DNA from 2 places in the Photobacterium ganghwense genome. Region 1 is predicted to be linked to the other one. Evidence: predicted binding sites of a transcription regulator. Region 1 holds the regulator's gene; the other holds the start of a gene.
The links. The regulator MetJ, encoded in region 1, represses methionine synthesis genes. The targets are predictions, from matches to a motif close to TTAGACNTNTANANGTCTAA.
Positions count from the first base shown of each region.

Region 1 (15,852 bases):
TCACCGCCAGATCGCGGGCGTGATAGCGCAGGCTGTCCTGCTGCTTGTACGAGGCGTCGTGCTCTTCGTCGACAATAATGATGCCGAGGTTGGCAAACGGCGTGAACAGGGCAGAGCGGGTGCCGATAATGATCCCGGCCTGGTTATCCCGTCCGGCCAGCCACGCCGACAGGCGCTCGGTGTCGTTCAGGCCGGAGTGGATCGTTTCCAGCGGAACATTGAAACGTCGCTTGAAGCGGTTAATGGTCTGCGGGGTCAGGCCGATTTCCGGGACCAGGATCAGGGCCTGTTTCCCGGCCGCCAGGACCGGTTCGAGCAGATTCAGGTAGACCTCGGTTTTGCCTGAGCCGGTGACCCCTTCCAGCAGGTAGCAGGCAAAATCGGGATTGGCGTTCACCGACGCGATCGCCAGTGCCTGCTCCTCATTGAGCTTGGGTTTTTCTTCCGTCACGGCGAAATGCGCTGCCCAGTCGGCCGCAGCCGGTTGCTGTTCCGATGCGAAGATCCAGCCTTTTTCGCTCAGTGTTTTCAGGGTCGCCGCGGAGATGTCCTCGGCGAGCAAAGCATCATGGCTGACCTCGCCTTGGCGCAGGGCATTGAGGACCTGTACCTGACGCGGAGCCCGTGTCAGCGCACTGAGGGGCTGATCATAACCGGCCGGAGTCAGTTGCCAGACTTTCAGGCTGGCCGGGGACGCTTCGCGGCCTTTACGCAGCAGAGTCGGCATGGCGTTGGCGAGGGTGTCGCCGAGTGGGTACTGGTAGTACCGGCTGGCCCAGCAGAGCAGGTTAAACAGCGATGACGGCCACAGGGGCTCGCCATCCAGCACGCTGTTCAGTGGTTTGAGTTGGTCGACCGGCCACTCCGATTCCGTGCTGATCGCCATGACGATACCCACCAGATGCTGGCGTCCGAACGGCACTTTGACCCGCCCGCCGACCACCGGTGTCTGACCGGGTTTGATCAGGTAATCAAACTGTTTATCGAGGGGGACAGGAAGGGCCACTCGGGCAATGTTGGGCGTCATAATCAACCGCAAATCAGCATGTACTAAGATAGAGAAGTGTACCCTGCTAACACGGGTGCGGCAAAGCGGTGAAAAAAGGAGCGTATCTGTTGATTTGGAGGGCGTGATTGATTACTATACGCGGCCTGAATTTGGCGTATTGGCCATACCTATACGCTGTTTGTTATTAACGACGTGTGGTGCCCGGCTTAGGATCGGGAGAGCGACACGGCCTTAAATGTTTGAGGTTATCCCATGAAACAAGGTATTCACCCAGAATACACAGCTGTGAACGCTAAATGTTCTTGCGGCAACACTTTCGTATTCAACTCTACTCTAGGTAAAGACGCTCTGAACCTGGACGTATGCGACAAGTGTCACCCATTCTACACTGGTAAACAGCGTCAAGTGAGCACTGGTGGCCGTATCGACAAATTCAACAAGCGTTTTGGCGCTCTGTCTAGCAAGTAATTGCACGTTGAATTTCGAAAAAAGGGGATGCTTCGGCATCCCCTTTTTTATACCCATTGATCCTTCCTGAGCCTGTAACAGTCACATTCTGTTAGCGTTTCCTTCCCTGTAGTGACACAGAAATTACCCATTTTTACGGATACGGATCATAGCTCACAACAAACCTGACTAATCCGCTCAGGAATCCTTGGCTCGACCAGATGTTCGGTGCTAGGATTTTCTGCTGCTATCGCATATGATTTAGCGTTTCCAACGAACTGAACATTATTATTATTCAGGATCCTGAACATTATGTCTGAAGATTTTCGCCAACAAGCCCTCCATTACCACGCGTACCCTGTTCCCGGCAAAATTTCTGTTGAGCTGAGTAAACCAGCGAACACTGTTGAAGATCTGGCGCTGGCTTACAGCCCAGGCGTTGCTGAGCCAGTACGTGAAATTGCCCAGAATGCTGAGAATGTTTACAAGTACACCGGCAAAGGCAACATGGTTGCTGTTATTACTAACGGTACGGCCATTCTGGGTCTGGGTAACCTGGGTCCCCTGGCGTCTAAGCCAGTAATGGAAGGGAAAGCGCTGCTGTTCAAGCGTTTTGCTGGCCTGGACTCCATCGATATCGAAGTGAAACACCGTACTATCGACGAGTTCGTTGATACCGTAGCCAACATTGCTGACACCTTCGGTGGTATCAACCTAGAAGACATTAAAGCCCCAGACTGTTTTGAAATCGAAAAACGCCTGATTGAGCGTTGTAACGTACCGGTTTTCCACGATGATCAGCACGGTACCGCTATTGTTACTGCAGCCGGTATGCTGAATGCGCTGGAACTGCAGGGCAAAGACATCAGCGAGGTGGTGATTGTCTGTCTGGGTGCCGGTGCTGCTGCGGTAGCATGTATGGAACTGCTGATTAAGTGTGGCGCACAGCGTGAGAAGATCTACATGCTCGACCGCAAGGGCGTGATCCACACTCGTCGTGATGACATTAACGAATACAAACAACTGTTTGCCAACAACACTGACAAGCGTACGCTGGAAGACGTGATTGACGGCGCAGATATCTTTGTGGGCGTATCGGGTCCGGATCTACTGGCTCCTGAAGCACTGAAACTGATGGCTGACAAGCCGGTGGTCTTTGCGTGTTCAAACCCGGATCCGGAAATCAAACCGGAGCTGGCGCACGCAGTACGTGATGACCTGATCATGGGTACAGGCCGTTCTGACTACCCGAACCAGGTGAACAACGTGATTTGTTTCCCGTTCATCTTCCGTGGTGCACTGGACGTACGTGCCAGCGAAATCAACGATGAGATGAAACTGGCGGCAGTACACGCGATTCGTGAACTGGCGAAAGAGCCGGTACCGGCGGAAGTGGTGGCAGCGGCGGGTGCTCAGTCACTGGAGTTCGGTTCTGAGTACATCATTCCAAAACCAATGGATCCACGTCTGCTGCCGCGCGTTGCGAAAGCGGTGGCTCAGGCGGCAATTGACTCCGGCGTGGCACAGATCGCGATGCCAGTGGGTTACATGGAAGACAAGTAAGTCCATCTGCCTGAAACGAAAAAACCAGCCTGAGGGCTGGTTTTTTTATGGCTGCTGCCAGGGGAATCAGTCGCGAGTGGGCGCCGCGAGGGCACGGTTACTCGTTGATATCTTCGTACTTGATCCCTTTCTCATCCATGATGGCCTTGGCTTCCGCTGGCAGGTCATCCGGGCGATCTTTACGGATGTCATCATCGGTCGGCAACGGCTGGCCGGTGTAGGCATGCAGGAAGGCTTCGCACAGCAGTTCACTGTTGGTCGCATGACGTAAGTTATTAACCTGGCGACGGGTACGTTCATCGGTCAGGATTTTCAGAACCTTCAGTGGGATCGAAACTGTAATTTTCTTTACTTGTTCGTTTTTCTTACCGTGTTCCGCGTATGGACTGATGTATTCGCCATTCCACTCTGCCATTTTTAACCTTCTCAGCGATTTTAAATTGAAGTAATAGAACTAAGACGGATTTTAGCGGGATTTACTGCCATAAGCAAAGACATATGGACGTCTAGAAGTGTTGACGTCCTTTGTGATAGCCGCTATGTTGATGCGTAAAGTTTATTCAGCTGCAATCGCCCAACAAGGAAAGTAACTATGAGTGACAAGAAGCTTGCCACCGTCGCGGTTCGAACCGGCATTGAGTCCGACACCCAGTTTAATGCCGTGGTGCCACCCATCTATCTGACGTCCACCTATGGTTTCCCCCAGTTGGGCGAACTGCCTCAGTATGACTATTCGCGTTCCGGAAATCCAACCCGCAATATGCTGGCAGAAGTACTGGCGGAGCTAGAGGGCGGAGCCGGTGCCATTGTGACGAACTGCGGGACTGCGGCGATTAACTTGCTGGTGTCGGCCTTGCTGGGACCGGGCGATTTGGTTGTGGCACCGCATGACTGCTATGGCGGGACCTACCGCTTGTTCAATACCCGGGCGGAAAAGGGCGATTTTCAGGTCCGCTTCGTGGATCAGACCAACCCGCAGGCGGTGGCTGAGGCGCTGGCACTGAAACCTAAGCTGGTGTGGGTGGAAACGCCGTCCAACCCGCTACTGCGGATCGTGGATATTGCCGAGCTGTGCGCCGCTGCCGACAAAGTCGGGGCGCTGGTCGCGGTCGATAACACCTTCCTGTCACCTATCTTGCAGCAACCCTTGGCGCTGGGCGCCAATTTTGTTGTGCACTCCACCACCAAATACATCAACGGCCATTCTGATGTGCTGGGCGGGGTGCTGGTCGCCAAATCAGAAGAGCAGGCGGAGCACCTGGCATGGTGGGCCAACTGTATCGGCGCTACCGGCGCACCGTTTGATGCGTACCTGACGCTGCGCGGTCTGCGCACGTTGGCTCCACGGATGCGGATGCATGAGGAAAACAGCGCGCAGATTCTGGCATTTCTGCAAACCCAGCCATTGGTCGGACAGATTTATCATCCTAGCCAGCCGTCGCACCCGGGGCATGAGATTGCCCTCCAGCAGCAGAAAGGATTTGGCGCTATGCTGAGTTTTGAGATCGCAGGCTCTCAAGCACAGCTGGAAACCTTTGTCCGTGAGCTAACCTGCTTCTCGCTGGCGGAGTCTCTCGGCGGGACGGAGAGTCTGATTTGCCATCCGGCCAGCATGACCCACCGCGCCATGTCGGATGAAGCGCAGGCTGCGGCCGGGCTGAAGCCGTCATTGTTGCGGTTGTCTGTGGGGCTGGAAGACCCGGCAGATTTGATTGCAGATTTGGCGCAGGCCTTCCAGAAAGCGGCGGAGGTGGCAGCATGAGTGCAGGCAATCCGAGGCAATTGCACAAGTTTGGCGGCAGTAGCCTGGCCGATCCGGACTGTTATCGCCGGGTCGTCGAGATTCTACGGGAATACTCCGGTGACACCGATCTGGTGGTGGTGTCTGCGGCAGGAAAAACCACAAATAATTTAATCGAGTGGCTGACCTTGCTTGGCAAAGACGGCCGTCAGGCCCACGAAGCCCTGCAGGCTTTGCGTCAGTTCCAGCAACAACTGATTGAAAACCTGCTCAGCGGTGAGTTGGCAGATGAGCTGCTGACTCAGCTGCATCTGGAGCTGGGCGAGATCGCCCGTGTCGGGGAGCAGTTGCCGCTCAGTGAAGCGCAGTCAGCCTGGGTTCAAGGGCACGGTGAGCTCTGGTCGGCCCGGCTGATGGCCGCGCTGCTGAGTCAGCAGGGGCTGCCTGCCGTGAACCTGGACTCTCGCCTGTTCCTGCGCACAGAACGCTCGGCACAGCCGGAGGTCGACAGGGCCCAGTCATGGCCGCTGCTCAAGGCGCAACTGGCGCAGCATCAGCATAAGCGGGTGGTGATCACCGGGTTTATGGCGCGTAACGGCGCCGGGGAAACTGTGCTGCTCGGGCGTAACGGCTCGGATTATTCCGCTACCGTGATTGGCGCACTGGCTGAAGTCCAGCGGGTGACGATCTGGAGCGACGTCGCTGGGGTGTACAGTGCCGATCCACGTAAAGTCGGGGATGCCTGTCTGCTGCCGCTGCTGCGGCTCGATGAAGCCAGCGAACTGGCGCGGCTGGCAGCCCCGGTACTGCACAGCCGGACTCTGCAACCGGTGGCGCAGAGTGCCATTGATCTGACCCTGCGTTGCAGCCATCAGCCGGAATCCGGTTCAACCCGGGTTGAGCGGGTGCTGGCCTCCGGACGTGGCGCTAAAATCGTGACGTCACTGGATGACGTCTGTGTGATTGCGTTGTCGGTCCCGCGCTCACAAACCCTGGAGCCGGTGCTGGCGGAGGTCGACCGGTTGCTTCAGCGTGCCCAGTTGTTGCCGCTAGCCCGCAGTGTCGAAGCCGATAAAGGGCGCATTCAGCTGGCGTACACCACCGAAGTGGTCGGCAGCGTTCTGGCATTGCTGCAGGACAGCGGCATTGCGGCGGAAATCAAGCTGCGGGATGGATTCTCGATGGTGGCGGTGGTGGGGGCCGGAGTGGTGAACAATGCCGTGCACTGTTACGGCTTCTATCAGCAGCTCAAGCGCCAGCCGGTGGAATTTATTGCCGAGTCGGAGTCTGGCCTGAGTTTGGTGGGCGTGTTGCGCCAGACTGACCTCGACCGTTTGATCCAGCAGATTCACCAGCATTTGTTCCAGGCGCAGAAACAGATTGGTCTGGTGCTGTGCGGCAAGGGCAATATTGGCAGCCGCTGGCTGGAGTTGTTTGCCCGGGAGAAGGTGGCGCTGGAAAAGCGGCACGGGATGTCATTTACCCTGATTGGGGTGGTGGACAGCCGCCGCTACTGGATTGATACCCGCGGAATTAACCCCGAACAGGCGCTGACGGCCTATGAGGATGAAGCGGTGGAATCTGCCGCGTCTGGCGAATGGCTGAGTGTGCTGGCCAGCCACCCTTACGATGATGTGATTGTGCTGGATGTAACAGCCAGCAGCGAGTTGGCAGCGCGCTATCCGGCCGTTGCCGAGGCGGGCTTTCACCTGATTTCGGCCAACAAGGTCGCCGGGTCGGCTTCCGGCGAGCAGTATCACGCGGTACAGGATGCCTTTGCCAAAAGCAGCCGTTTCTGGCTTTACAACGCCACCGTTGGTGCCGGCTTGCCGGTGAACCACACCGTTCGAGACCTGTGTGACAGCGGCGACACCATTATTGCCCTGTCGGGGATTTTCTCCGGAACGCTGTCCTGGCTGTTCCAGCAGTATGACGGTTCCGTGCCGTTTTCTCAGCTGGTGGAGCAGGCGTGGCAGCAGGGGCTGACCGAGCCGGATCCACGCAGTGACCTTGACGGTAGTGATGTGATGCGCAAGCTGGTGATCCTGGCCCGGGAGTCTGGGTTGGTACTGGAGCCGGAGCAGGTCAGGGTGGAAACTCTGGTGCCGGAAGCTCTGGCTGAGCTTAGTCTGGACGGATTCTTTGAACAGGCTGCGGTACTGGATAACATCCTGGCGGAACGACTCAGTAAGGCGCAGAAGGAAGACAAGGTATTACGCTATATCGCCCGGCTGGATCGCCACGGTAAGGCCGTGGTCGGGGTCGAAGCGCTTTCTCGGGAGCATGCGTTGGCTAACCTGCTGCCGTGCGACAACATCTTTGCTATCGAAAGCCGCTGGTACCGTGATAACCCGCTGGTGATCCGGGGGCCGGGGGCCGGTCGTGACGTCACGGCCGGGGCGCTGCTGTCGGATATCAACCGGATGGCGACTATGCTTTAGGTGAGCGGGAGAAAGTGCGACCGAGACAGGTTATGCGGATCATGCTGCTTGTCAGGTTGCACTTGGTGCGATTCACTGACAATTTAATCAATGGCAGTAACGTGTGCTATCGATCGCGAAAATAACCGGAAAAGCCCGCAAATGCGGGCTTTTTTGCGTTTTTGGCCTGCTTGAAGATCCTGCAATTATCAGTTGAGAAATATTCATGATCATCGTGTTGACATTAAATTGGTTACAAGACATTCTGTAGACATATAGACGTCTAAATGGATATTTCAGGACGTTACGGTTAAGGGAAGGCCAAGGGGCCGAAAGAGGAAGGATTGGATTATGGGATATTCTTACGCAGGCCACTTGGATGCACTAAACCAGAATATTGCTGACCTGAATGGCAACATCAATGTGTCTTTTGAGTTTTTCCCGCCGAGCAGCGAGCAAATGGAGCAAACCTTGTGGCAATCCATTCATCGCCTGAAAACCCTGAAACCGAAGTTTGTGTCAGTGACCTACGGGGCTAACTCCGGCGAGCGGGACCGGACACACTCCATCATCAAAGACATTAAAGATCAGACCGGCCTCATTGCAGCGCCTCACCTGACCTGCATTGATGCCAGCCGCGATGAACTGCGGACCATCGCCCGCGATTACTGGAACAACGGTATTCGCCATATTGTCGCTCTGCGGGGTGATCTGCCGGAGAAAGGCATCAAGCCGGATATGTATGCGGTGGATCTGGTGGAACTGCTGCGCGCGGAAGCAGATTTCGATATCTCAGTGGCGGCTTACCCGGAAGTACATCCGGAAGCCAAAAGCGCACAGGCCGATCTGATTAACCTCAAGCGTAAAGTGGATGCCGGAGCAAGCCGGGCGATCACTCAGTTCTTCTTCGATGTGGAAAGCTACCTGCGTTTTCGCGACCGCTGTGTGGCGGCAGGGATTGATGTAGAGATTGTCCCGGGCATTCTGCCGGTGTCGAACATGAAGCAGGCCAAGCGCTTTGCCAGCACCAATAATGTGAAAATTCCGGGCTGGCTGGAGAAGCAGTACGAAGGGCTGGATGATGATCTGCTCAGCCGCCAGATGGTTGGGGCGAGCAATGCAATTGACATGGTGCGTGTCCTGAGCCGCGAAGGGGTAAAAGATTTCCACTTCTACACCCTGAACCGTGCAGAGCTGACCTACGCCATTTGCCATACTCTGGGTGTGCGGGCGGAAACGGCCTGATGTGACACCACATGGCTGACCGTTCGCCACTGGCGTTGTCCGGGGCGGGTAACCAGCCAGATAAGCATAAAAAAAGCCGCTGCATGTGCAGCGGCTTGTGTTTGTGGCGGGCTGCCGTCGGGCGGCTTTCGCGCGATATCGTATGAGCTTACAGGGCTACCGGGCTGTTAGGGGCATCCATGTCTTTCAGCTCGACCAGTACCTCTTCTGCCCAGTCGATCCATGCCTGACGATTATGGATAGCACGGCGCAGTGTCAGTCGGTCAAGACGGGACTGGCGATCCATGTTTTTGTAATCGGCGAAATGGACTTTTTCCAGCTCGGCATAGTGGTTCAGCAGCGTGTGTGATTCTTCAATCAGGCCTTCCAGCTGACGCTGCATCGGCTCAGAGTTGTGCACACTGCATACCACCAGTTTCGCAGAAAACTCATCGCGAATGGTTGGGTTACGTGCCGGCTCCTGGAACCACTCGAACAGCGCCTGGCGACCCAGATCCGTGATCGAGTACACCTTACGGTCCGGTTTGCCTTCCTGAGGTTCAAGCTTGCAAGTGACCTGATCGTTGCCGGCCATCTTGTTCAGCTCACGGTAAACCTGCTGGTGGCTGGCTTTCCAGAAATAGCCGATACTGTTGGAAAACTCTTTAGTAATATCGTAGCCCGTTGCGTCGCGGTTGCTCAGCACGGTCAAAATAACGTGTGGTAGTGACATCTCTTCTATCCGTTAAAATACAACAAAAAGATAAAACCAATCAGACCTTTTACCCTTCGCTCTATGGCGTATTTATAATCGTGTTGTTGCAGTGCCTGATCGGGATCACGTAGCATACACATCAATTGACGACATTTCGACATCAGAGCGTGATATCGCAAAATAAAGATGCAACCAATTGTGAGTCTTGTGACGATTGTCTACATATTGACAAGGTTAAGAGTAAAAATGCACTGCACACGGTTTTGCTTCACCTGTGTTCACTGCATAAACATTAGCTGATGTGCGATCACAGGACTTGTCTCAAAGATGAGTCACTGGGCAGATTGACGGGAAGAGCAAAAAGAAAAGGCCACATGACTGTGGCCTTTTTTGGATCTTCAGGGGCATTAACCGGTGTTACGCATCCCGGTTGCGATGCCGGCGATGGTAATCATCAAGGCTTCTTCCAGCATTGGTGAACCGCCGTCCTGCTGACGGGTCCGGTACAGCAGCTCAGCCTGCAACATGTTCAGCGGTTCCACGTAGATGTTACGCAGGCGGATAGACTCGGCCCCCCACGGGTTCTGCTCCATCAGGTGGGCGCTGTTTTCCACATTCAGCACCGCTTTAATATCACTTTGCAGCTGCCCGCGCAGTTTCTGACCCAATGGCCACAGTGACTTGTCGGTCAGACGCTGGTCGTAGTATTCCGCAATGCCGATATTGGTTTTGGTGAACACCATTTCCAGCATACCAAGACGGGTGGAGAAGAACGGCCATTCGCGGCACATTTCCTCCAGCTGAGGTGCGTGGCCTTGGTCGATGGCGTGCTGGATGGCTTCACCGGCACCCAGCCAGGCGGGTAGCAGCAGGCGGTTCTGGCTCCAGGCGAAAATCCATGGGATGGCGCGCAGGCTCTCGACGCCGCCTTGCGGGTTACGTTTCGCCGGACGGGAGCCCAGCGGCAGTTTACCCAGCTCCAGTTCCGGAGTGGCGGCGCGGAAGTAAGGCACAAAATCCGGTGTACCGCGCACCACGGCACGGTATGCCTCGCAGGAGACGTCCGACAGCATATCCATCACCTGGCGCCAGTTCTGTTTCGGCTCCGGTGGCGGCAGCAGGTTGGCTTCCAGGATTGCACTGGCGTACAGGCTCAGGCTGTTGATCGCCACTTCCGGCAGGCCGAGTTTAAAGCGAATCATTTCTCCCTGCTCCGTTACTCGCAGGCCGCCTTTCAGGCTGCGCGGCGGCTGGGACAGCAGGGCGGCATGTGCCGGTGCGCCGCCCCGGCCGAGAGAGCCGCCGCGACCGTGGAACAGGGTCAGGTCGACACCGGCTTCATCACACACGGCCACCAGTGCTTCCATTGCGCGGTACTGCGCCCAGCCCGCGGCCATTACCCCGGCGTCTTTTGCTGAGTCTGAATAGCCAATCATCACCATCTGGTGATTCTGGATAAAGCCGCGATACCAGTCGATGTGCATCAGTTGCTTGATCACGGCTTCGGCGTTGTTAAGGTCGTCGAGGGTTTCGAACAGCGGGCAGACATCCATCCGGAAGCGGCAACCGGCTTCCTGCAGCAGCAGGTGCACGGCCAGGACATCAGAGGCGGTACGGGCCATGGAAATTACATAGGCCCCCAGCGCTTCGCGCGGTTGTTCGGCAATCGCTTTGCAGGTCTCGATGACTTCGCGAACTTCAGCGGACGGCTCCCAGTCGCGTGGCAGGAGCGGGCGCTTGGACGACAGCTCGCGCACCAGGAAGGCGATCTTATCCTGCTCGTTCCACTGATCGTAATCACCCAGACCCAGATAGCGGGTCAGCTCGGAAATCACGTTGCTGTGACGGGTACTTTCTTGACGGATATCAAGCCGTACCAGGTGGACACCGAAACATTTAATGCGGCGCAGCACATCCAGCAGCAGGCCGTCGGCAATAATGCCCATGCCACATTCGTGCAGCGACTGGTAACAGGCGTGCAGCGGGATCCACAGTTGATCGACATGGTCGATGATACCGGTGCTCGGTACATCCTGCCCTTTAATCCGGGCATCGAGTACGTCACGGGTGTTGGTCAGGCGGGTGCGCAGATCTTTGAGGATGGCACGGTACGGTTCGTGCTCCTCACCGGCCAGGGCGCGGACCGCGTCATTGCATTTGACCATCGACAGCTCGCTGACCAGCTCCTGGATATCCTGCAGATACAGATCGGCGGCTTTCCAGCGCGACAGCAGCAGGACTTCACGGGTCACGTCGGAGGTCACAAATGGGTTACCGTCGCGGTCTCCCCCCATCCAGGAGGAAAAAGTCACCGGGGCGGCATCAATCGGTAGCCCTTCGCCAAATTGCTCGGTCAGCTTTTCGTCGAATTGGCGCAGAAACTCGGGTACGGCCTGCCACAGGGAGTTTTCGACCACGGCAAAGCCCCATTTGGCCTCATCAAGCGGAGTCGGACGCTGCTGGCGGATGACATCTGAGTGCCAGGCCTGAGCAATCAGCTGCTCCAGGCGACGCTCAACCCGCTGGCGCTCACGAGGCGAGAGCTCGCTCAGTTCCAGCTTGGACAGGCAGTTGTTGATTTGCACCAGTTTGTGAATCATGGTGCGTCGGGCAATTTCAGTCGGGTGTGCGGTCAGTACCAGATCGATGTTGAGATCTCGTACCGCCTGAATGGTGTCAAACTGAGAAATGTCCTGGTTGCTGAGTTTGGCAAACAGGCCTTCCAGGGCGTCCGGTGTGCTGACATATTCCTCGCAGTGACGGGAGACCGTGTGGTACTGCTCGGCAATATTGGTCAGGTTCAGGAACTGGCTGAAGGCGCGGGCAACCGGGAGCAGCTCATCGTCAGGCAGGTTTTGCAGCTCTTCGATCAGCTTGGCGCGATCATCCTGATTTCCTGCGCGGGCAGATTTAGACAGTTTTCGAATGGCCTCGACTTTGTCGAGCAACTCTTCACCGTGCGCATCTTTAATGGTGGTGCCCAGCATGTGGCCAAGCATACTGACATTGCTACGCAGCGCGCTGTACTTTTCGTTCATATCGCATCCATCTCGTAAATTAATTACATCCAATTCATCCTGTATGAGGACAATCTAGCTGTGATCCCACTTTAAGGTCAACACGGATTGTATTTACCGGTAATAAAGCAACACTGCTTTGATATTTGTCATGCTATGCGACCTGTTTTGTAACAAATTTCCAAAAAAATGCCGTAATTGAGCACAAAGAACGCGTGCTGCTTATACGATCTGTGGTTTATCTGTCCACCTTGTCATTACGACAGAGCGATCTGCTGAAGCGAAAAGCTGGTGGCTTTGCGCTCCTGCCTGAATATCCCCTCGAAAACAGACTTTTTTTCTTTCAGCGGTTGACAGAGTAGGGAATTATAGGTAAACATACAAATGCAAAATAAATGAATACAAATTCCATTTGTATTTTTTCACGGACAACGTACTGAAGCAGCCACTTTCAGCCCAGTTAAGTAGGAAGTTGTTAACATGAGCCAAGCGAGCCTTCACAATCTGAATTCCCTCCGACGACGCTAAGTCTCATCGCTTGGTGCCATACCGTGCACCCCTCTATCTAGGTGGCAGCCCGTCTGCACATCGACCCGATATACATCATCACAAACGGATTAACTATGTTGAACACCCTGATTATTGGTGCCAGCGGCTATACCGGCGCAGAACTGGCAAAAATGGTGCACGTGCATCCTCATCTGGCACTCGCGGGTTTGTATGTCTCGGCGAACAGCGTAGATGCCCACAAACCAATCAGTGAACTGCATGGCCAGTTGAAAGGCATTGTTGATATGCCACTGCAGCCTCTGACGGATCCGGCAGAAATTGCGACTCAGGCGGACATTGTCCTGCTGGCAACAGCCCATGAAGTCAGCCACGACTTGGCGCCGGTTTTCCTGGCCGCCGGTTGTCAGGTGTTTGATCTGTCCGGTGCATTCCGGGTGCAGGGTGATGATTTTTATCCTCAGTATTACGGTTTCAGTCATCAACACCCGCAGTGGCTGGATCATGCGGTGTACGGCTTGGCCGAATGGAATGGCGCCGCTATTGCGCAGGCTCAGCTGATTGCGGTACCGGGTTGTTATCCGACAGCGTCGCAACTGGCGTTAAAGCCATTGATTGAACAAGGTCTGCTGGACGGCTCCATGCTGCCGGTGATCAATGCGGTTAGCGGTGTGTCCGGGGCTGGACGCAAAGCCAGCATGACTAACAGCTTTTGCGAAGTCAGCCTGCAGGCCTACGGGATTTTCTCCCACCGGCACCAGCCGGAAATTGCCAGTCACCTGGGACAGGACGTGATCTTCACGCCGCATCTGGGCAACTTTAAGCGCGGGATCCTGGCCACTATTACGGCCAAGCTGGCACCAGGGGTGACAGCGGCGCACGTAGCCGACGCGATGCAGAACGCTTACCCGACATCGGCAGACCCGCATGCAGTGCGTTTGCTCGGTGAGCAGGCGGCCAAACTGCAGAATGTTGTGAATACCTGCTTCTGCGATATTGGCTGGAAGATACAGCAAGAACACATCATTTTAACATCAGCAATCGATAATTTGCTGAAAGGTGCATCGTCGCAAGCGATGCAGTGCATAAATATTCGTAATGGTTTTCCGCAATTGACGGCATTGGTTTAGGAGAGTTGGCATGAATCAGGTTCCTTTGGTGATCAAACTCGGCGGGGCAGTGCTGTCTTGTGCTGAGACCCTGGAAAAGTTGTTTGGGGCTATCAGCCAGTATCAGGTAAAGGCACAGCGCCCGCTGGTGCTGGTACACGGTGGCGGGTCACTGGTTGATGACCTGATGACCAAGCTGCAGTTACCAACCGTGAAGAAGGAAGGGCTGCGGGTCACACCGGTTGAGCATATTCCGTATATCGCCGGCGCGCTGGCCGGAACGGCAAACAAGCTGCTGCAGGGACAGGCGCTGAAATGCGGTGTCGCGGCAGTGGGCCTGAGCCTGGCTGACGGCGGCCTGTGTCAGGTGACTGAGCTGGATCCTGAGTTGGGGGCTGTCGGTAAGGCGGCACCGGGCAACAGCCAGCTGATTCACACCATGCTGGCGGCCGGTTACGTACCTATCATCAGTTCGATCGGGCTCGACAGCCAGGGACTGCTGATGAATGTCAACGCGGATCAGGCCGCGGTGGCGGTGGCTGCAGCACTTGATGCTGAGCTGGTGCTGCTGTCTGACGTCAGCGGGGTACTGGACGGCAAGGGTCGCTTAATCAGCAAGTTGACTGAGAAGGAAGCGGAAGCCCTGATTGCCCAGGCGGTGATCACCGACGGCATGATTGTCAAAGTCCGGGCCGCGTTTGAGGCGGCCAATGCGCTGGGGCGGCCGATTGAAATCGCGACCTGGCGTTACCCAGATAAGCTGGCGGCCCTGTTTGACGGCCAGAGTATCGGCACCAAATTTACGCCTCAGGCGGCATAGCCTGACCTTTCTTTAGACACGGATTTTTTCAATACCCATTTTAGAGCCATACGCCTGAGCGGGATGACCGCCGAGCGGGCAAGCAGGAGAAGTATTATGAGCAAGGTAAATAAAGTTGTTTTAGCCTATTCCGGCGGTCTGGATACATCGGCCATCATTCCTTGGCTGAAAGAAAACTATGACTGTGAAGTGATTGCGTTCGTGGCCGATGTGGGTCAGGGCGAAGAAGAGCTGGTTGGCATCGAAGAGAAAGCGCTGGCATCTGGGGCATCTGCCTGCTACATCGCTGATCTTAAAGAAGAGATGGTGAAAGACTACATTTTCCCAAGCCTGAAAACTGGCGCGGTGTATGAAGGTAAATACCTGCTGGGTACCTCCATGGCGCGTCCGATCATTGCCAAAGCGCAGGTTGAGTGTGCACTGGAAGTGGGGGCTGACGCTTTGTGCCACGGCTGTACCGGTAAAGGTAACGATCAGGTGCGTTTTGAAAGTGCCTATGCCGCACTGGCGCCGCAGTTGACTGTGATTGCGCCTTGGCGTGAGTGGGATCTGCGTAGCCGTGAAGCGCTGCTGGCGTACCTGGCCGAGCGTAACATTCCGACCACGGCGACCCTGGAAAAAATCTACTCCCGTGATGCGAACGCCTGGCATATCTCAACCGAAGGTGGCGTACTGGAAGATACCTGGAATCAGCCAAATGAGCTGTGCTGGGTGTGGACCAAAGATCCTGAGCAAGCCCCGGATCAGCCGGAGCTGGTATCCCTGACGGTTGAAAAAGGTGAAGTAGTCGCGGTGGACGGTCAGGCGATGAGTCCATACCAGGCACTGGTAGCGCTGAACCAGAAAGGCGCGGAGCACGGCGTGGGTCGTATCGACATCGTTGAGAACCGTCTGGTCGGCATCAAGTCACGCGGCTGTTACGAAACCCCGGGAGGCACCATTATGATGGAAGCCCTACGTGCGGTAGAGCAGCTGGTACTGGATAAAGATGCGTTTGAGTTCCGTGAAACGCTGGGCCTGAAAGCCTCTCACCTGATCTACGACGGCCGTTGGTTTACCCCGCTGTGTAAATCTTTGTTGTCTGCGGCAGAAGAACTGGCGCAGGATGTGAGCGGTGAGGTTGTCGTGAAGCTGTATAAAGGTCAAGCTACCGTTGTGCAGAAGCGTTCGGTGAACAGTCTGTACTCGGAAGAGTTTGCGACCTTCGGGGAAGACGAAGTGTATGACCACAGCCATGCTGGTGGCTTCATCCGTCTGTACTCGCTGGCCAGCCGTATCCG
Region 1 is NZ_CP071325.1:201,975-217,826, forward strand. It holds gene priA (primosomal protein N') at 1-1,027, opposite strand, end outside; gene rpmE (50S ribosomal protein L31) at 1,262-1,477, shown strand; gene FH974_RS00980 (malic enzyme-like NAD(P)-binding protein) at 1,769-3,019, shown strand; gene metJ (met regulon transcriptional regulator MetJ) at 3,117-3,434, opposite strand; gene FH974_RS00990 (O-succinylhomoserine (thiol)-lyase) at 3,612-4,781, shown strand; gene FH974_RS00995 (bifunctional aspartate kinase/homoserine dehydrogenase II) at 4,778-7,201, shown strand; gene metF (methylenetetrahydrofolate reductase) at 7,532-8,425, shown strand; gene FH974_RS01005 (PadR family transcriptional regulator) at 8,574-9,137, opposite strand; gene ppc (phosphoenolpyruvate carboxylase) at 9,527-12,157, opposite strand; gene argC (N-acetyl-gamma-glutamyl-phosphate reductase) at 12,760-13,773, shown strand; gene argB (acetylglutamate kinase) at 13,784-14,572, shown strand; gene FH974_RS01025 (argininosuccinate synthase) at 14,669-15,852, shown strand, end outside.

Region 2 (15,852 bases), 1.2 Mb from region 1:
CGCCGGACAGGTCGGCGAAAATTCAGCTTCTGACAGCAGAAAATCAATAAAGGTTCTGACCGCCAGCGACTGGTGCTTGCGTGACGGATACACCAGCCAGCCGTAGCTCATCCACGGCTCAACATCTTCCAGCAACCGCACCAGCATGCCCCGCTCCACGTAATAATCCGCCAGCTGCTCCGGGATCAGAATGATCCCCCTGCCCTGCAGACAGGCTTCGACGATCAGGGGAATGCTGTTCATGATCAAATCGCCGCCGACTTCAATCTCTTTGCCGTTGCCAATTGGCATCCGGTTGACCAAATTCCCGTTCGGATAACGGAACAAAATGAAGTTATGACTTGGCAGTTCCTGCGGCGACGTCGGGTGGCCATGACGGGCAATGTATTCCGGCGTGGCGTAATACCCAAACGAGGCAGACTTGAAAGGACGGGCAATCAGGCTGGAGTCTTCCAGCTTTTGGCCAATCCTGAGCGCTACATCGATATGGTTTTCAATCAGGTTCGATTCTTCCGAACTGCTGATCACCTCCACACTGACTTTGGGATACATGTCCATAAAACGGAAAATGGTACGACCGACTTCCATCAAGCCCGGCAGTGGCAGCAACTGAACCCGTAAGTGGCCGGACACTTCGTACACCGGCGCGGTAATTTCCTGAATGCTCTGCTCCAGCTCAATCAGAATCGATTTGGTTCGGTCATAAAATTTCTTGCCGGCTTCCGTCAGTTGCATCGAACGGTTATGACGGTGAAACAGCTGCACCGAGAGCTCTTCTTCCAGCGATTTTACACGCCGGCTCAGGTTGGACTTGGGTAAGTCAAAAATTTCCGCCGCCCGGATCAGGCTGCCGGCATCCACAATCTGATGAAATAACTTAATGTCTTCGGTTTTCATAACGTTGTCTCTGTTCACAGTCCCTGACTATTGTAAAGCAGTTTACCGCTTTTTAGTGTTCCGCAAAATGGAACTTGTCTTTCCAAATTGTCCGGTTAATCGAAACCCAGACTAAATGTATAGTTTGCGAAAATTGATAACAACAGGAATCACTTACATGAAACCGGCCTCTTTCAGCCTTTTGGCGATTCTGCTGTCTTCGGCTCTGACCGGATGTGACAGTGCAGAAAGCGCTATTCAGCCCTCACCGGTTGTTCGCCCGGTGAAACTCATGACCATTGAAGACATGGCGCAAGCGCAGGTACGGGTGTTCCCAGCCAAGATTGCAGCCAGTCAGCAAGCGGATCTCGCTTTTCGTATTCATGGCGAGCTGGTGAAGCTTGATCTCAGTGAAGGCCAGTACGTGAAAAAGGGCCAGCTGTTGGCCAAGATGGATGATCGTGATGCCAAAAACGCGCTGCTGAATGCCGAAGCCAGCCATGAGCTAGCCGCCGTGGATTACGACCGCAAGAAAGAGCTGTTTGCCCGTAAGCTGATTTCCAAAGCCGAATACGATACCGCCCGTGCCACCCTGAAATCGGCACGCGCGGCCCTCAATACCGCACGCGATCAGCTGGCCTACACCCGTCTCGAAGCCCCATTTTCCGGCACTGTCGCGCGGGTCAACCTGGACAACCATCAGATGATTCAGGCCACCCAGAAGGTACTGACCCTGCAAGGCAACAGTCAACTGGATGTCAGTATTCAGGTGCCGGAATCACTGCTGCTCTCGCTGAAAAACAACAGTTTTGACGATACATTTAATCCCAAAGTCCGTTTCCAGGCTCCAAAAACGCTGGCCATTGAGAGCGGTTTTACGCCGACGGTTTCAACCAGCGGAACAGTGATGACCTACCCGGTTCAGTACAAAGAACACGCCAGTACAGTCAGTCAGGGCAGCCAAACTTATGAAGTGGTATTTAGCCTGATTCCGCCAAAGGATCTCAATATCCTGCCGGGAATGAGCGCAGAGCTGATGCTCGACATGACAGCCCATCAGGGTGAACGTCAGGCCATCACAGTATTACCGCTGAGTGCGATTGTGCGCAGCGATAACGAACAAATCACCTCGGTGTGGCGCTATAACGCAGAAAGCGGCAAGCTGGAATCCGTCCCGGTGACTGTCGGTCAGCTGCGTTCCAACGGGATTGAAGTGCTGTCCGGGCTGACCCCGGGAGATGAAATTGTCGAAGTCGGCGCCAACGCCCTGAAAGACAATATGACCGTGAAGCCGCTTCGCTGGGAACGAGGCGTGTAACCGATGAATATTGCGCATTACAGCATTAAAAACAAAGTCATCAGCTGGATGTTTATCCTGCTGATGCTGATTGGTGGCGGCATCTCGTTTACCGGTCTGGGGCAACTGGAATTTCCGGAATTTACCATCAAACAGGCCTTGGTGATCACCCCGTATCCGGGTGCTTCTCCGGAGCAGGTGGAAGAAGAAGTGACACTGCCGCTGGAAGACGCCATACAGCAAATGCCGCAGATCAAGCATATCACGTCAATTAACAGTGCCGGTCTGTCACAGATTGAAGTGGAAATGCAGGACAGGTATGACGCCCGTGATCTGCCACAGATCTGGGACGAACTGCGCCGTAAGGTGAATGATACCGTGGCGTCACTGCCACCGGGCACGGTACAGCCGCAAATCATTGACGACTTTTCCGACGTGTTCGGCATTCTGCTGAACCTGCGCGGTGATGGCTACAGCTATCGCGAGCTGGAGAACTTTGCCAACTATCTGCGCCGGGAACTGGTACTGATTGACGGGGTAAAGAAAGTCTCCGTGGTGGGTGCGCCTGAAGAGCAGGTCGTGGTTGAAATCAGCCAGGAAAAACTGGCTGCGCTCGGCCTGGATCAGAATTACATCTACAGCCAGATTCAGACCCAGAACGTGGTCTCCAATGCCGGACGAATCCGGGTCGGTGAAGGACGCATCCGTATTCACCCAACCGGTGAATTTACCGATGTCGCGGAAATGAAACGCCTGATGGTCAGCCCGCCGGGCAGTGACCATCTGGTCTATCTGGGTGATATCGCCTCGGTGTACAAAACGGAAACGGAAACACCGTCGCTGCTTTACCACAGCAACGGCGAGCAGGCGCTGTCGGTGGGGATCTCCTTTGTCAGCGGCGTCAACGTGGTTAACGTCTCCCAGGCTATTGGCGACAAAATTCAGCAACTGGAATCGCAAATGCCGGTCGGCATGGTGCTGGATACCGTCTATGACCAGGGTGCTGTGGTCGATGCGTCGGTCAGCGGCTTTCTGATTAACCTCGCCGAGTCCATCCTGATCGTTATTGTGGTCTTGCTGGTTTTCATGGGTCTGCGTTCAGGCATTCTGATGGGCGTGGTACTGCTGCTGACCATCTTTGGTACATTCATTGCGATGAATGTGCTGGGCATCGAACTACAGCTGATTTCGCTGGGAGCATTGATCATTGCGCTCGGGATGCTGGTCGACAATGCCATCGTGGTCACCGAAGGGATCCTGATCGGCATTCAAAGAGGCCAAACACGTCTGGAAGCCGCCGGACAAGTGGTCAAGCAGACCCAATGGCCGCTGCTGGGTGCCACTGTCATCGGTATTATCGCGTTTGCCCCGATTGGCTTATCGCAGGATGCGACCGGTGAATTCTGTAAATCGCTGTTTCAGGTACTTCTGATTTCCCTGTTTATCAGCTGGATCACCGCCATCACCATCACGCCGTTCTTCTGTCACCTGTTGTTCAAAGACGGTGAAAGCAATGGCGAGCCGCAGGAGCTGTATCAGGGCTGGTTCTTCAATCTATACCGCTCGCTGCTGACGCTGGCCCTGCGCTTTAAGATCCTAACGCTGGGTCTAGTCGTCGCTATGCTGGTCACGGCTGTCATCGGTATGGGTCACGTGAAAAATGTGTTCTTCCCGCCATCGAATACGCCGATTTTCTTCGTCGATATCTGGATGCCGGAAGGCACCGATATTCTGGGTACGGAGAATTTCGTCAGCCGCATTGAGCAGGATCTGCTGCAGTTTGAAGCGGAAAACCAGGTCGGCATGAAGCAGCTGACATCCGTGATCGGTCAGGGTGCCCAGCGTTTCGTGCTGCCTTACGCGCCGGAAAAAGGCTATGACGCATTTGCCCAGCTGATGATTGAAATGGACAGCCTGGAGCAACAGTATGAAGGCATGCCTAAGCTGACGGCTTATCTACGGGAAAATTACTCGGATGCCGAGTTCCGGGTGAAGTTTCTGGAAAACGGGCCGTCTCCGGCCGCAAAAATTGAAGCCCGCTTCTACGGTGAAGACCCAACGGTATTGCGTCAGCTGGCCTATCAAGCAGAGCAAATTTTGCAGGCCGAGCCAAGCGCCGAAAACATTCGCCACAGTTGGCGTAATCAGGTCGCGGTTGTGCGTCCGCAACTCAATATGGCGCAGTCACGGGAAGTCGGTATCAGCAAGCAGGATCTCGACAATGCAATGCTGATTAACTTCAGCGGTAAAGCCATCGGAGTATATCGCGAACAGACGCATCTGATGCCGATTCTGGCCCGCGCACCGGAGCAGGAACGGTTAGATGCCAACAGCCTGTCCAAACTGCAAGTCTGGAGCTCGGAAAACAGCACATTTGTGCCGGTCACACAGCTGGTATCATCCTTTGATACTGAGTGGGAAAACCCTATTGTGATGCGCCGTGACCGCAAACGAGTACTGACGGTGTTTGCCGATCCGGTGCTCGACAGCGGGGAAACTGCAGACTCAGTATTCCGCAAGGTTCGCGCTGACATCGAAGCGATTCCCCTGCCGGATGGTTATTCGCTGGAATGGGGCGGCGAATACGAAACCTCGCGAGATGCGCAGGCCAGTATTTTCAGTTCGCTGCCGCTGGGGTACCTGTTTATGTTCCTGATCACCGTACTGCTGTTTAACTCGGTACGTCAGCCGCTGGTGATTTGGTTTAACGTTCCGCTGGCGATCATTGGTATTGCCTCAGGTTTGTTGTTATTTGATGCGCCATTCAGCTTTATGGCCATGCTTGGCATGCTCAGCCTGAGCGGCATGGTGATCAAAAACGGGATTGTGCTGGTTGATCAAATCAACGCCGAAGTGCGCGAAGGCAAAGCCGCGTATCAGGCTGTGTTTGATTCATCTGTCAGCCGGGTAAGACCGGTGGGGATGGCTGCCATTACCACCATGCTGGGGATGATACCGCTGATTTTTGACCCGTTTTTTAAAGCCATGGCGGTCACCATTATCTTCGGTCTGGGGTTTGCAACCTTGCTGACGCTGGTTGTCCTGCCGGTCAGCTACGCACTGCTGTTCCGTATTAAACATCAGCCTGCGGGACAGGTGACAACACCATGTTCAAAACAAGGTGTTCATGCCGCCAACACCGCTGGCTCAAGCAGTCCAGCTTCAATGTCAACGTCAACCGAGGCAAACGTGCTGGACACACAATAAACACTGTTTTTTCTCGCTCGTGTCACGACGACACATCATGTGTATTTTTGCCCGCTAAGGATAGCGGGCTTTTTTTGTCGCAGTTTGCGGCCTTCTGCGATCATTTCCGAACTTTATCAGTGAATTGAGTCAATTCGGCCATCAAAACAAACAAGGTTTCCCATCCTCACTTTCTGCTCAAACGTCACCTGAGCCGAGCATCACTCCACCAACCGAATGCGCACGGTATCTGTTTCTAGGTCAAACGGCCGACTTAACAAGCGGTTATACATCAGCAATGCCGGCGTCACTTTATATTGCAACAAAGCATCCAAATCCTGCCAGTGCTGCCAGCGTTCAACAATGCATACCGTGTCAGTTGTTCCTTCCCTGAGGCCAAATTCATAAGACAGGCAGCGATAGTGCAAGGCATCCGGTTTGCCGAACTGCTCCAGCAGTTCCAGACACTGACGGGCATGGTCGGTATCTTTGCAGCGCAACGTGACAATATGGATCAATGATCCCCGCTCAATACCTGTTAACTCATCCATCGCGGATACTCCTGCTCGATGCCATTTGCCTAACTGGTATTCACTATAGTCAGACTCAACAGGATTACCTGCTCATATCACACCTTCGCCAAATTATTACATCGAAATCACCGCTCTCCCTTTATGATTGTTTATAGCGTTCAGCTTGTTAGAGAGGTTTTTCATGCGTTGGCTTTTATTTCCCTGCTTACTGCTCAGTTTCTTGGTGCTGGCTGAGCCGGAAGCCGCTTCCCCTTCCAACGAATTTGAGCGAATCGAAAAACTGGAACAGGATATCAACCAGCTGTACCGCGAAGCGCAAAATCAGAGTGGTACCGCAAGAAATATCATCGACATGCAGATGCTCAAGAAAAATGAGGACATCCGCAACGAGCTGGAAGACCTGATTCCAAAACGAACCGATGAGAACACCCCCACCCTGCTCAAATTTGTCAGAGTACAGGTCGACTACCTGAAAATGGCCATGACATTTCTGCTGAAACAGATCAATAAGATGCAGAGTGAACTGGATGCCGCCGATGCCGAACAACGGCTCCTGATGCAGAAAACACTGCATGAAGTCACCCGCTTCTATCACCAGATCATGCAAGAACAATGGGTTAACTTCCAATGGCTGAGAACGCTCGGTCATCCGCTGGACAAAGCAGAATCGGCACTGATTGACACCGTCAGTCAGCGCATCGATTTTGTCTCGGCCAAGCTGACCTTTGACCACCAGCAAGAGACAATGCTCACCAAACAGATTAAAGCGGCGGCAGAGGCTGAAAAATCATCGCTGCAAATCCAGCATATTCTGGCCCAGCGTCAGGTCGTCAGTGACACCGAAGAGCTGAAAAATCTGGTGGCGCTGGCGCGGGACATGGGGCTTGATACCACGGAGATGACCAAGCAGCTGTTTGAGGTTACCGGGGATCTGACTAACGAATTGATGAACACCAAAGTGCTGGTTTCGCTAATTTCCGGCTGGACCAAAAACCTGAAGGACTGGGTATTCCAGAATACCCCTCAGGCGCTGTTCAAACTGTTCATCTTCATGGTGATTCTGTTCATTTTCCGGCTGCTGAAGCTGCTGACCCGACGTATCGTGACCCGCGCGGTATCTTCGCCGACCCTAAAAATGACGCAGTTGATGAAGGAGTTCTTCATCTCCATGAGCGGCAACATCGTGTTTGTCATCGGCCTGCTGATTGCTCTGTCACAAATTGGCCTGAACCTGGCCCCGGTTCTAACCGGCTTCGGGGTGGCTGGTGTCATCATTGGTTTTGCCCTGCAAGATACCCTGTCTAATTTTGCTTCCGGCATGATGCTGCTGATTTATCGACCGTTTGACGTGGATGACTATGTCGAAGCGGGTGGGACATCCGGCAAAGTGAGCCACATGAGCCTGGTTAACACGACCATCAAAACCTTTGATAACCAAATCCTGATCGTACCGAACAGCAAGATCTGGGGGGACACCATTAAAAATATCACCCATGAGCGGGTAAGGCGGGTCGATATGGTGTTTGGCATTGGCTACAACGACGACATCGAAAAAACCGAACGGATTTTACACGACATCCTAGACAAGCATCCGGCCGTATTGCGCGTTCCGGAAGCCAATATCAGGCTGCATACTCTCAATACGTCGTCGGTAGATTTTATTGTCCGCCCCTGGGTCAAGACGGAAGATTACTGGGATGTGTACTGGGATGTGACCCGCGAGGTCAAAATGCGGTTTGATCGTGAAGGCATTTCGATCCCCTACCCGCAGCAGGATGTTCACCTACATATGGTCAGTGAAGAAAAAAATCCAAAATGACAAAGAGTTAACATCACTATACTGGTTTTTAGTCTATGATACTTTCTGTATAAGCAGACAATTGCAACGGATTGCAATGTCTGGCAGGCGGCTAAAATGCATTCAGACCTGTTTATTTTATGGACGACAATTAAAAAACATCGTACAATTTTTTACGAACTGCCAGCTTTCGTTCAGGTTCCCTATGCTTAACTGGCACAAATCGTTACTGTTTGGAAAACAACTATGATCAAAAAACGTTATCTGACGGCCCTTGCGCTTCCTGTTATTCTTGCTGCATGTTCTACAACTGTTAAACAACCGGTTGAAACAACAATGATCTCTGCAAATGACCTGGCGACTCACCAATGGGTTCTGACAAAAGTCGATAACAAAGCACTGGAACTTCAACAGCCTTTCAAAGCGCCAACGCTACAGCTGAATGAAGAACTGGGTGCGAGTGGTCACGCGGGCTGTAACCGTTACTTCGGTCAGGCAGAACTAAAAGACGGTAAATTGCGTATTGAGAAAATGGGCATGACCATGATGGCGTGTCAGGATCCGGCGATGAAGCTGGAGCACACTGTCAGCTCAACGCTGATGGAGTGGAGCACGGCCAGCATCAACGGCAACGAGCTGAGCCTGACTGGTGCAGAGCACAACCTGACGTTCACCCGTACTGACGTTAAGTAATCTTACGTTACGAATGAAACGAAAAACTCCTGCTACAGCAGGAGTTTTTTTATGTCTGCAATTTACCCAGCAGTTGGTTTACTGGTTGACGCTGTTGTTGACGCGGTTAAAGAAGAAACCGGTTCAGGAAGAGCCTGAATCAAGAAAATCCACCCTTAACCTAAACTTGATTAGCACAGACTCGATACCGACGCCGATTGCGGTCTGCCGACACGAATGGCCCGAACCTGATTGCGTCCGGCACTCTTAGCCTGATACAAGGCGGAATCCGCCAGGTTGAATACCGAATCCCGGGTCTGTGCGTCCAGACTTTCCAGCGACACCACGCCCACCGAGACCGTCACAACATCCGAGGTTAACGACCCCTGATGCGCGATAGCCAGCCGTTCCACCACACTGCGGCACTGTTTGGCGACCACTTCACCGTTATTGGTATTGGGCAGAATGATACCGAACTCTTCGCCTCCGACCCGAGCTAGCATATCTGCCGGCCGTTTGAGTACCCGGCCGAGTTCTTCTGCCACCAGCTTGAGACAGCGATCTCCTGCCTGATGGCCATAGGTGTCGTTAAAGGCTTTAAAATGATCGATATCGATCAACATCAGCGCCAGTGGCCTGTCCTCCCGACGTGAGCGGGAGAATTCCCGGTGTAACGTCTCATCAAAGTAACGACGATTAGCGATGCCGACCAGCACGTCCATCTTGGTCATGCGTTCCAGCTTTTTATTGATGTCATCAAGCGCCTGATTTTTCTTTGCCAGCGTCGACACCATTTCACGGTTTCGCCGCATCAGTATAAAGCCGTAGAAAATCACCAGACCAAACAAAACGGTACCGACGATAAACACAACCAAAGGCAGACGGGTTCGCTTGTCAGCAACATAAGAGGCAGACGGCGTCGCTTCAATAAACCACTCTCGTCCTCCGAGGGTCAGCACCGGACGCGTGACATTGAAATCTTTCTGAGCCAGCTGCTCTTCCGTGGTCAACGAGCCCTGCTGATACAACAGTTGATTGTGTGGATCGGCATTGACGTCCAGCAAACGAAAAGCCATCAGGCTTGCATCCTGAGGTTGCATGGTCGATTGCAGGATTGCCGTCAACCGGAACACCCCCATCACAAAGCCGCGCAGTGTCTGGCGGCGATCCGCCACGCTTTGCGGCGAGACAATGTGGTAAACCGGCAACAACATCAGCAGACCGGCATGATCATCCGTTGTCTGAACCAGTTCAATACGTTCTGAAAACTGAAGTTTACCGCTGTCGCGTGCCCGATTCAGTGCATCCAGGCGTCGTCCGTTAGAGCCGACATCAAACCCCAGTGCTCGTTCATTACCTTGCAATGGTTCAACGTAAATCACCGGGTAATACAGGCTGCGTTCGGAGACCGGCACCATTTCACCACTGGCTACCCGCTCGGTAACATGAAAACCCGGCCAGCGTGCACCAAATTGTTTTTCCAGTGCCGGCAGGCCCTCCGCTTCCACTTTGGGTATCCATTCCAGCGCCTGAATATGGGCATGACGGGATAATGTTTGCGCCGCAAGCTGACTGAAATCCGGGTAATCGAGCAGACCGTGGTTATCATACGCCGCTTTCAGACTGTATATTGCCTCGATATTCAGCTCGACAGCCTGTGTCAGAGCGGCTGCCTTAGACTCTACATCACGTTCAAATTCGCGCTTGATATTGGTTGTTTCTAAACGGTAAAACAACCCATACAGCGCACACGACAGCGCAATGCCGATAATCACAGCTAACACAGTAACAAGATACAGTCGACGCTCCATGATGACCTTTACATTGTTCGTTACGGTTACTTAATTAAAGTCAATACTGATTATTTTTCAAATCCTTGTACTTAAATGGCTGAAAGACAGGCACAAAAAAGCAAAAAAGAGCGCCTAAGCGCTCTTTTTGATAATTTCATATATTCACACAGATGAGTATTACCCTATCCGTTATACGGCTTTTGCCTGCCACTGCTCACGCAGCTGTTTCGCGGCTGCCACCATGTTGCCCAGGGCCGCTTCCGTTTCCGCCCAGTTACGGGTTTTCAGGCCGCAGTCCGGGTTAATCCACAGACGCTCTGCCGGAATCAGTTGCTCCGCTTTTTCTACCAACTGCACAATCTGCGCCACATCAGGAATGTTCGGAGAGTGAATATCATACACACCCGGACCGATTTCATTCGGGTACGCAAACTCTTCAAAAGCTTTCAGCAGTTCCATATCTGAACGCGAAGTCTCAATAGTGATCACGTCTGCATCCAGTGCCGCGACTGACTTGATGATGTCATTGAATTCGCTGTAACACATGTGGGTATGGATCTGCGTTTCAGGCTCGGCACTGGCAGCTGAAATTCTGAACGCTTTCACGGCCCAGTTCAGGTATGTTTGCCACTGGCTCGCTTTCAGCGGCAGACCTTCACGGATTGCAGGCTCATCAATTTGAATAACCTTAATGCCGTTTGCTTGCAGGTCAGCCACTTCATCACGCAGCGCAAGGGCAATCTGGTTCGCGATATCTTCACGGGACAGATCTTCCCGCGGGAAAGTCCAGCCCAGAATTGTCACAGGTCCTGTCAGCATGCCTTTTACCGGCTTTTTCGTCAGCGACTGAGCATAGGTTGTCCAACCAACTGTCATCGCTTCTGAGCGATAAATATCAGATACAATCACCGCCGGTTTCACGCAACGGGAGCCGTAGCTTTGTACCCAACCGAAACGGGTGACGGCAAAACCTTCCAACAACTCGGCGAAGTATTCCACCATATCATTACGCTCTGCTTCACCGTGTACCAGCACATCCAGATCCAGTTTTTCCTGACGGGCAATCGCATCGGCGATGTGTCCCTGAATCGCCTGAGTATAGTCCTGCTCTGACAGGCGACCGGCTTTGTAGTCACGACGCTGAGTCCGGATTTCCCCCGTCTGTGGGAAAGAACCGATAGTCGTGGTCGGCAATAACGGCAGTCCCAGCGACTGACGCTGCAGACGCGCACGCTCTGCATACGGCAGTTTACGTTCAGCCAGCGCATCAGTGATTGCTGCGCTGCGCTGACGTACCTGAGGATTATTTACCCGCTCACTCGCAGCACGAGCTTTGATTGGGGCGCTGTACCGCTCACATTCTTCCTGCGCAACCACACTGCCGTCCAGAGCTTGAGCCAACAAGGTGATTTCACGGCATTTCTGCTTGGCAAAAGAGAGCCACTGACGCACTTCCGGGTCCAGATCTGTTTCCAGATCAAGGTCGATTGGGCTGTGCAACAGTGAACAGGACGAGCCCAGCCACAGGCGATCCCCCAGCGCCGCTTTAACCGGCTGCAAACGAGCCAGCAGAGCGCTCAGATCAGCACGCCAGACGTTGCGGCCGTTGATTACCCCGGCAGACAGTACCCAGTTTTCCGGCAACGCATCGACAATCTCATCCAGCTGAGCGGGTGCCGCCGACAAATCCACATGCAGACCATCAATCTTCAGCTTGGTGATGTTGTCCAGATGATGGGTAATATTATCGAAGTACGTGGTCAGCAGAAGCTTCGGACTACCATGCAGAACCTGATAAGCCAGGTTGAACGACTCAGACCACGCCGCAGGCAGCTCGAGCGCCAGTACCGGCTCATCAATCTGCACCCATTCCACGCCGAGCTTGGCCAGCTTACTCAGGATCTGCTGATAAGCCGTCAGCAAACGCGGTAGCAGTGACAAGCGATCAAAACCCGCTTCTTTCTCTTTACCCAGCCACAGGTAAGAAACCGGTCCCAGCAGCACAGGCTTCACGGCATGACCGGCTTGTTTGGCTTCGGCTACTTCTTCAAACAACTGCTGCCAGCTGACAGTGAACTCGTCATCGGCGCTGAATTCAGGGACCAGGTAGTGGTAGTTAGTGTTAAACCACTTGGTCATATCTGCCGCTGCACATGAACAGCCAGTCGGTGCTTTACCACGGGCAACCCGAAACAGGGTATCAAAATCCGGGAAGCCTTTACGGTGTCGTTTTGGCAGGTGACCAAGCAGCATGCTGGTGCCCAGTACATGGTCGTACCATGCAAAATCACCCACAGAGACAAAATCCAGACCGGCACCAGACTGATCCCCCCAGTGACGATGACGCAGCAGGCTGCCGACTTCTTTCAGTTCTGCCTGGTCAATATCGCCCTGCCAGTATTTTTCCTGAGCAAATTTCAGTTCACGCTGGCTGCCGACTCGTGGGTAGCCAAGGATATGTGTGGTGGTTTTCGTAGTCATAATGATTCTGTCCTTGTTATCGAAATATCGCGGTTATCTGGTTAACGCAACCATTCATCTATCTCAGGTATCTCAGGCATCGCGTTGTTGAGGTAACAATGACTGATGGACAGGGAATCGGGCAATGTCTATTGCCTAAAGTTAATGTTGAACAAATTTCATATTGATTTTGGGTTTTATTATGTTATTTAGCCGTCTAGATGTTTACACCGCCATGATTAACCAGTACATTGGCTGAACATGGAAACCGGCCTGATACAGGCGGGTATGAGCAGAGGGAAAGCCCATTGATTGAAATTAAACATTTGAGAACCCTGACCGTTTTGCGGGACACCGGTTCACTGACCGCCACTGCCAACACCCTTTGCCTGACACAATCTGCCCTTTCCCATCAGTTGAAAGATTTAGAACAACGGTTAGGCAGCCCGCTGTTTTTGCGCAAGACCCGCCCTGTCAGGTTTACCGCCGAAGGAGAAATTTTGCTGCGTCTGGCTGACGAGGTAATTCCCCGGATTGCCAAGGCCGAGCATGAACTGGCGAGCCTGAAGGAAGATGTCAACGGACGGCTGCACATGGCTATTGAATGCCATTCCTGCTTCCAATGGCTGATGCCGGCACTTAAGGAATACCAGATTCACTGGCCAAGTGTTTCTCTCGATTTCTCCTCCGGTTTTGGGTTCGAACCGATTCCCGCCCTGAGCGCCGGGGAGTTGGATCTTGTGATTACTTCAGATATCCAGCCACGCAGTGAAATCCACTATGAGCCGCTGTTTGATTTTGAAATGCGCTTAATTGTGTCCCCTCAATCTCCCCTTGCAGATAAAGCCTGCATTGAGCCGGAAGATCTGGCGGAGCAAACCATGCTCAGCTACCCGGTTCAGAAAAACCGGTTGGACGTGGTTAAACACTTTCTCCAGCCCGCCGGTATCGAGCCGAGCCACTGGAAACAGGCTGACAACACCTTGATGCTGATTCAGATGGTCTCTGCAGGATTGGGCGTTGCAGCACTGCCTAACTGGGCCGTGTATGATTTTGCGCGGCAGGGATTAATCGTCAGCAAGCCGCTCGGTAAGGGGTTATGGCGCCGCCTGTTTGCGGCTATCCGGGCATCGGAACGTGAGCGTCACTACCTGACGGCATTTTTTGCCACGGCAAAACAGCAGTGTCAAACGCATCTGGAAGGAATTAAAGCCGCCTGAGCATTACATTAGTGGCGGAGAATCACATCAGTGGCGGAGCACCGTCGTGACGGCAAGCGGCTCTGTGAAAGGTGCATTGAAGGTAAATCTTGATGCTATGCGATAAAGCCAGCCCGGAGTTGAAGCTGGCCATAGTCTGAAACCAATACAGAATTACCGGTTATTTGACCAAGTTATTTGAATTGATTATTGATGGGGTCGTAACGGAAGCCCATCAGCTCCATCTTGGCATTCAGTTCTTCAGAGTCGAGCTCATAACGGCTGGCCAGCTCTTCAAGTGTGGAGCACTCCAGCCGCAGCTTTTCATTGACGATACCGAGAACAATATGACCATCCATGCGCAATAAGTTGTTAATCTCCATGCCTACCCCCTGGTGACGTTCAGCTACTCAGTAAGCTTTTTTACCTAGTAAGCATAGACACTGAGAGACGGAATGAAAAAGCCCCGCCTCACAGTTATCACGTCCGCTTTCACTTCGAACTGAATTCACCGGCTTAGATCATGCTCAGAGCAATACCAGCTGAAAGTTCGCGGACACCACCAGCAACGCGCCAGCCATAACCAGCTGCCATTTGTTGACTGTTTTTCCGCTGAGCAGGTGGAACGCCCACACCAGCAAGCCAATTACCAGCAATGCCAGCGACGCGATCATTGGCTGAATCAGCGTCTGAAGCTGCGCTTCATCCAGTCGGCTTGCCATCCAGAGCAGACAGAGAACACTCACCATCGCACTCGCGAACCCGGCAAACGGCAGCAGACGGTGGAAAGCCTGTAGTCGGGTACGGGCATGCGTCAGCAGAATATGTGCCACCATCGAACCGAACAAGGCAGTCGCCATCAGGCTGAGGGCAATCACCGGCAGTGACATGCCAACCATCACGGCTACCCACACCACAACCGCCAGTACATTTGCCAGATAAAATACTTTCAGCGGCCCGGCATCACGGGTTTTCCCGGTTTTGACCTGCATAGTGAAGTAGCCCACTGCCGCCAGAGGCAAAACGGACAGCGGCTGCGAAAAGGCGGCAATCAGCCAACCAGCCAGCAGAACAGGTAGGGTTTTATGGACACGACCACGCTGACCCGGGCAGATTTCCCCTTTGGTCAGCACCAGAGAAAAAATCAATTGCGTACCCAGCAGCGCAGGAATTAGAAAGATCAATGCGGCATTCATAAGTTGTGGTCTGAAACTAAGAGTCAAAAGTGGCGGCGATCATAGCAATTCCTCATCACGATACCAAATGCCAATGCACGGAATAGATTTTGAACTGCGCATTGATGGCTTTTCGACTAACCACTCAGTTGCATAAAATTCTGTACTGCCCCGTATTTTTTGAATAAGTAGCAAAATTTACACTATGTTTTTGGATCAACATCACTGCACAAATATGCTTGATGGTGAATAATTCGCCTTCACGGAGAAAAACCACAAGCAGTGCGGTTATTACACGTCACCTTAACAATGAGAAGCAACGGAATGCATGAAGCGCCTGGCCAACTGCTAAAGACAATCAAGCTTTATATTCCTGATCTCTGGAGTGCCAAAGCGCATTCTGCCAGCTTTCGTGAAACACGGAGTGGTTACCTGCGCAGCCGGATCACTATGCTGGCTTGCGTGTGGGGCGTTCTGGTTATTGCATGGATTCCGTTTGATCTCCTGTTTCTGCCTTCAGGCCACGGTGAAGCCATTGCCCTGTCCCGCGCGCTGCTGGGAGCATTTCTGTTCGCCCTTGCCCGCGCCAACCACCAACAAACTTCTCTACGCCACGCCCAACTGTGTATGAGCCTGCTGGTAATCGGGCTGAACCTGTTTTACCTGCACGCCGTGTGGCAACTCGATTTTCCACTGGTGTACAGCGGCTTTATTTACGGCTATACCCTGCTGCCGATTATTCACGTTGCTGTCCTGACCATTCTGCCCGTCACCCTGAAAGAAAGCCTGGGCCTGCTGGCAATTACCGCCGCGACCCAGCTGTATGTCGACCAACAGGCCGGACGGATTTTCACCCCGGAAAA
Region 2 is NZ_CP071325.1:1,371,975-1,387,826, reverse strand. It holds gene FH974_RS06560 (LysR family transcriptional regulator) at 1-897, opposite strand, end outside; gene FH974_RS06555 (efflux RND transporter periplasmic adaptor subunit) at 1,055-2,194, shown strand; gene FH974_RS06550 (efflux RND transporter permease subunit) at 2,198-5,380, shown strand; gene FH974_RS06545 (hypothetical protein) at 5,581-5,910, opposite strand; gene FH974_RS06540 (mechanosensitive ion channel family protein) at 6,074-7,711, shown strand; gene FH974_RS06535 (META domain-containing protein) at 7,937-8,383, shown strand; gene FH974_RS06530 (diguanylate cyclase domain-containing protein) at 8,554-10,173, opposite strand; gene metE (5-methyltetrahydropteroyltriglutamate--homocysteine S-methyltransferase) at 10,345-12,636, opposite strand; gene metR (HTH-type transcriptional regulator MetR) at 12,924-13,835, shown strand; gene FH974_RS06515 (DUF4250 domain-containing protein) at 14,009-14,197, opposite strand; gene FH974_RS06510 (hypothetical protein) at 14,342-15,010, opposite strand; gene FH974_RS06505 (GGDEF domain-containing protein) at 15,314-15,852, shown strand, end outside.
Region 2: a site for MetJ is predicted at 12,825-12,844, ahead of metE (5-methyltetrahydropteroyltriglutamate--homocysteine S-methyltransferase). Genes of this name have one in related genera too.